Regions from separate parts of the Rouxiella sp. Mn2063 genome, predicted to be linked through region 2. Evidence: predicted binding sites of a transcription regulator. Region 2 holds the regulator's gene; the other holds the start of a gene.

Region 1 (3,180 bases), on a different contig from region 2:
TTCCGGTTTTACAAAACCGCCTAAAGCACGGTCATTGCTTAAGAAAAATCACAAAACCTTATGTGGCCCGAAGCACTCATAATGAATCCGGTCTTCGCTAACGCCCAGCGCTATCAGCTGTTTGGCGGCAAATTGCATAAAGCCAATTGGGCCACACAGGTAAAATGCCATGTTGGGGGCGGAGATCCGCGCTTGGATCGCAGAAATATCCAGCAACCCTTGATATTGATAATCCTCAGCCTGACGATCGTTGCTTAGTGGCTGCTGGTACCAAACTTGTGAGTGTAGCTGCGGCAAGGTTTTATTGATTGCGCGGATTTCTGCTGCGAAGGCGTGTACCTGGCCATTTTCTGTGGCGTGGATCCACTCAATAGGCCCACGATGATGACGTCGTGCCAGCGCATGTAACATACCGAGCATCGGGGTTTGGCCGACACCGCCAGATATCAGAGCAACCGGTGTTTCATCGGTAACATCTAAGAAGAAATCACCGTGTGGTGCTGCCAGATGTACGCTATCGCCGACTTGGGCCACTTGATGTAGATAATTGGAAACCAGACCATGTTCTTCGCGTTTAACTGCGATGCGATAGGTATGGCCGTTAGCGGCTTGTGTTAGGGAATATTGGCGAATTTCCTGATTCTCCATATTCGGGCTGCGGACATAAACGGCCAAATATTGCCCCGGCTGGAAATCAACGACAGGCTGACCATCAACAGGCTCGAGTAAAAAGCTGGTGATTAATGTGCTTTGCTGCGTTTTCTCTTTAATTCTAAATTCTCGGGTTCCGCGCCAGCCACCTTCTTGATCGGCGGTTTCTTGATAAATCCCTTCTTCACGGCCAATAAATACGCCAGCTAATACTTCATAAGCTTTGCCCCAGGCATCCAGCACTTCTTGCCCCGGGTTTAGCATCTCATCAATAGTGGCTAATAAATTGCTGCCAACAATCTGGTACTGATCCGGCTGAATATTAAAACTCGCATGCTTTTGAGCGATGCGTTCAACGACTGGCAGTAACGCCGGGAGATTATCAATGTTGGCAGCATAACCGCAGATGGCATCAAACAATGCCTGACGCTGAGCGCCGTTACGCTGATTGTTCATATTGAAAATATCTTTCAGCTCTGGGTTATGAACAAACATGCGATCATAAAAATGGGCGGTTAAGCTCGGGCCGGTCGCCTGTAATAGTGGAAGCGTGGATTTGACGATGGCAATAGTTTGGCTGTCCAGCATAGTAAAACTCCTAAATATGAAGCAGACGGAAGATTAAAAATTCTTTTAACATGTATTTTAAATGCATCTTATTGCTTGTGCGCTTTTTTGTAAAAACCTTTTTGTGCGCATGGGGATTAAAAAGTTGTCTATGGGGTCACAAAGCTGAAAACTTTGCATGCCGTCATGAAGAGAATACGCCTGATTATGGTCAAGATATTACCACTGCAAAGCCTTGTGCTGCCTGTAGCCAAACGTTTGCCTAAAAACCTTCTCTTAAGTCTATCCCAAGCGGGTAGAAACAGTTTACACTGTGTCCCAGAACCCAAAGGGGCATTTTTTAAAGATTGTTGAGTCAGGAGAAGCGAATGTTAAAGCGTGAAATGAACCTAGCCGATTATGATGCTGCGCTGTGGCAAGCGATGGAGCAAGAAGTTGTGCGTCAGGAAGAGCACATCGAGCTGATTGCATCAGAAAACTACACTAGCCCACGCGTGATGCAAGCACAGGGATCGCAACTGACCAACAAATATGCCGAAGGTTACCCAGGCAAGCGTTACTACGGTGGTTGCGAGTATGTTGATATCGTTGAGCAACTGGCTATTGACCGTGCTAAAGAGCTGTTTGGTGCTGATTTTGCAAACGTTCAACCACACTCTGGTTCACAGGCTAACTTCGCGGTTTACACGGCGTTGCTGCAACCAGGCGATACTATTCTGGGTATGAACCTGGGCCACGGCGGTCACTTGACTCACGGCTCGCCGGTTAACCTGTCTGGTAAGCTCTACAACGTGGTGCCTTACGGCATTAACGAAAGCGGTGATATTGATTACGACGACGTGGCTAAACAAGCGCAAGCACACAAGCCAAAAATGATCATCGGTGGCTTCTCTGCATTCTCCGGTGTGGTTGATTGGGCAAAAATGCGTGAGATCGCTGACAGCGTTGGCGCATACTTGTTCGTCGATATGGCGCACGTTGCGGGTCTGATTGCTGCTGGCGTTTACCCGAACCCAATTCCTCATGCGCACATCGTCACTACCACGACCCACAAAACGCTGGCTGGCCCACGCGGTGGTTTGATTCTGGCTAAAGGCGGCAGCGAAGAGTTTTACAAAAAACTTAACTCAGCGGTATTCCCTGGCGGTCAGGGTGGTCCATTGATGCACGTTATCGCCGGTAAAGCGGTGGCGCTGAAAGAAGCAATGGAACCTGAGTTCAAAGCTTACCAGCAGCAAGTGGCTATCAATGCTAAAGCGATGGTTGAAGTTGTGCTGGCGCGTGGCTACAAAGTCGTGTCTGGTGGTACTCATAACCACCTGTTCTTGCTGGACTTGGTTGATAAAAACCTGACAGGTAAAGATGCTGACGCTGCGTTAGGCCGTGCTAACATCACTGTTAACAAAAACTCCGTACCTAATGATCCGAAGAGCCCATTTGTGACTTCAGGCGTACGTATCGGTACACCAGCGGTCACGCGTCGTGGCTTTAAAGAAGCTGAAGTTCGTGAACTGGCTGGCTGGATCTGTGATGTGTTGGATAACATCAATGATGAAGGCACCATTGAAAGCGTGAAACAGAAAGTGCTGGCCGTTTGTGCGCGTTTCCCAGTTTACGCTTAATTGCATCTGATGCTTAATCACAACGCCTGATTTCAGGCGTTGCTTAAAAGGTGATGACTCTGACGAGCGTCACCTTTTTTTATGGATTTTTTAGGGTGTATATCGCGAAATTAGCGCGCTTCCAGCAGTGAGCGGATGCGTTTGCGCTGATCTTTTGCCAGCGGAAGTTGTGTGTGGATCACTAAAGGATCGGCATCGGTGGTTTTGGTGGCGTAGGGCGTGACAATCATGGCAACGCCGCTGGGTGCACCGTATTGATGAAAGGCTGCCAATGTCTGGTATTTGATATTCAGCGGAATTAATGTAGCTTCGCGGATCTGTTGCTCAACGGCATGTTCTA
Region 2 (3,180 bases):
ATCACTTATCAAAAAAATGAATGCCACACGTCGCCAATGCCAACAAGTTGCCAACGGTTGGCGAGGAGAACTCAACGTAGCTGTCGATCGTATTGTAAAGCCAGCCAGGCTCCGGCGATTAGTCGTAGACTTTTATCGCGAATTTTCAGATACCGAGCTGATTATACATAATGAAGTCTTTAACGGTGTGTGGGATGCTCTGGTAGATGGTCGTGCAGATGTCGCTATTGGTGCGACACGGGCGGTACCTGCAGGCGGTCGTTTTAACTTTCGCGATATGGGATTTATGGATTGGCATTGTGTCGTCAGCCCAACACACCCATTGGCGGCAATGCCTGGGACACTTCACGACGACAGTCTGCGCCATTATCCTGCATTATGTCTGGAGGACACATCGAGGAATCTTCCCAAACGTGATACCTGGACATTGGATAATCAGCGTCGATTGGTTGTACCTGATTGGACTTGTGCGCTTGATTGTTTGTTCGATGGGTTGTGTGTTGGCATGATGCCAGTGCATATGGTCTCACCCTGGATTGCTCAGAACAAACTAACCGCATTGACCTTAAGTAATACCTTTCCGGAAAGTCCATGCTGTCTAACTTGGGATCAGAACAATCAGTCGCCCGCTCTTGCGTGGCTACTTAACTATTTAGGCGATAGTATTACGCTGAACCAGGAATGGCTGCGTGATAACTAAAAAGGATGCCAGTCTGGCATCCTTAGTGGGGTATTAATGGCAAGCTTAGCGGCGATAATCTCGGTAAGGTCCGTCAGCAACCGAGCGTCGTTCAACCAGCTTAGGCTTAACTTCTATGGTTTGTTGTTCTTCACGTTTATTAATAATACGGTCCAATAGCATCGTAAACGCCATCTCACCTAAGCGTTCTTTCGGCTGATGAATCGTTGTGAGTGGCGGTGAATAATAACGGGCATTGCGCACATTATCATAGCCAATCACTGAAATATCCTGTGGAACCCGTAATCCCATTTCATCAGCGGCACAGATAGCGCCCATTGCCATGACATCACCGCCGCAGAATACTGCGGTAGGACGGTTTTTCTGTGAAAGGATCTGTCGCATCGCCTGATATCCAGATTCTGGCTCAAAGTCGCCTTGAACAATCCATTCGTCGCGTACGGGAATATTGGCCTCTGTCAGCGCTTTAACAAAGCCATTAAAGCGCCCACCACCGGTATTACGATTGAGTTGGCCTGGTATTGCGCCGATATCGCGATGGCCACGCTCGATAAGATAACGTCCTGCCAAATACCCACCGTCAAAGGCGTTATCAATGATGGAGTCGGTGAAATCATTGCGCGATTCGCCCCAATCCATGACCACCATCGGGATAGCGCGGTATTCTTCCAACATGCCAAGCAATTCTGCTGGATATTCAGCACACATTACCAGTAAGCCATCAACACGCTTTTGCGCCAACATGGCGAGGTAAGCACGCTGTTTCTCTAGGTTGTTATGCGAATTGCATAAAATTAGCGTATAGCCTTTGGCAAAACAGCTGTTTTCCACGGCTTCAATAACTTCAGCAAAGTAGGGCGCTTCGCTTGATGTGGCTAATAACCCTATTGATTTGGTGTTGTTGACCTTAAGACTACGGGCGACGGCACTAGGAGAATAATGCAAATCTTTAATAGCAGCCCGCACAGCTTCCTTGGTTTCTTCGGCGACGAAACGTGTTTTATTGATGACGTGCGATACCGTCGTGGTTGAGACGCCAGCACGCTTAGCGACATCTTTAATCGTTGCCATGGAAAAAATAACTCCTGAACCCGCGTGCACTAGCACGTTAGCATTATGTTAATCGTTTGCCTGCGTTTATTTAACTGCGATAATTTCTTTACGCAGCAAAATCGTTTGTATTGATTTCAGCAGAGAACCTGAAAGGGGGCTGAGATAAGCAGCCGTTACATCGCAGGGCGGTAACCGCGAATTTTCTCTTATATTGCGGAAAAGTGGAAGAAAAATTTAAGCTGACTACGAAGATGGCGCTCTTTGTTAGAGATCATAGGAAAATGGTAGCGGCTATGAGAATATATCAATGGCATAATAATTGTATGGCTATTCTTTATGTGGCTACTGGTTGTATGGCCAATGTCTGTTTGGCTCGTTATGATTATAAGTATTCTCGGCGTTCATCATGAAAGGAGGATGTATGGATAGTAATCTAAAAATGTCTTTAATCACCACGGTTTGCGCATTGGCGATGATCTTGATCTTCAGCTTTACTGCGGTGATGCACTGAGTTGGGCGTCGCTAGGCGTTGTTGTTGGCTGACTACTGTACCGATGCCTTAGTTACTTTGCCAATGTAGCACTGACTTCGCCAAAGCAGGGTAGCGATAAAAAATAAGGGAAATCCCTAAATGGGATTTCCCTTATTTTATTATCATTCTCTTGTCGATAACTGTGTGTTCTCAGTTATCACGGAAACACTTCGTTAAATGCTCTTCATCAAAGATGAGCTAACTGACTATTTAACGAATCGTTTTAGGGGTCATGACCCGACGAGCGCCTACGTAATGATCTTGCCAGTAGTTATCCGCAAGGTAACTGATTTTTATGTCTTCACCTGTGCGAGGAGACTGAATAAATTTACCATTACCAAGATAAACACCAACATGGTCTGCGGCACCGCGCTTGGAAATCTTAAAGAATACCAAGTCGCCAGATTCTAACTCACCACGTTTGATTGGCGCTGCATCACGCAGGTGATACATTTCATCGGCCGTGCGAGGCATCTTAATACGCATCAAATCCTTATATGCGTAGTAAACTAAGCCACTACAATCGAAACCAGTATTCGGCGATGTCCCACCCCAGCGGTAAGGTTTTCCGACTTGGTGCATCAATTTGTTCATCGCAGTCAATTTAGCTGTCTGATAGCGTTTTTTATGCGCGGCGCTCATCGCAATCGGCATGCATTTTTCACTTGCCGCTTTATGCTTGTGATGACGACCGTACGCTTTTTTACCCACAGTAGGGCAGGTTACCGCCTCATTCGCTAACGAGTGAGTGATACTCTTAATCTCTTTTTTGTGTCCGTTTTTTTCATGCTTGGCTATGGCCGCCTTTGTAGACGCATGCTTAACCAGCTTGGGGCTGCCAGCTTTCTTACTGTGTGTTGTCGATTTATGGTGCTCATTTACTGCCGCTGATTTT

What was found. Region 2 encodes PurR, which represses purine synthesis genes. Its sites were predicted from a motif close to CANGCAAACGTTTGCNTG; they were not measured.
Region 1: the regulator PurR is predicted to act here: its motif matches at 1,466-1,483, upstream of glyA (serine hydroxymethyltransferase).

Annotation. Positions count from the first base shown of each region.
Region 1 covers NZ_JBMOUD010000010.1:26,640-29,819, forward strand. Annotated here, with positions in the region: gene hmpA (NO-inducible flavohemoprotein) at 49-1,239, opposite strand; gene glyA (serine hydroxymethyltransferase) at 1,587-2,840, shown strand; gene csiE (stationary phase inducible protein CsiE) at 2,951-3,180, opposite strand, start outside.
Region 2 covers NZ_JBMOUD010000003.1:396,359-399,538, forward strand. Annotated here, with positions in the region: gene punR (DNA-binding transcriptional activator PunR) at 1-700, shown strand, start outside; gene purR (HTH-type transcriptional repressor PurR) at 746-1,771, opposite strand; gene ACL9RG_RS07255 (YnhF family membrane protein) at 2,175-2,264, shown strand; gene ACL9RG_RS07260 (C40 family peptidase) at 2,496-3,180, opposite strand, start outside.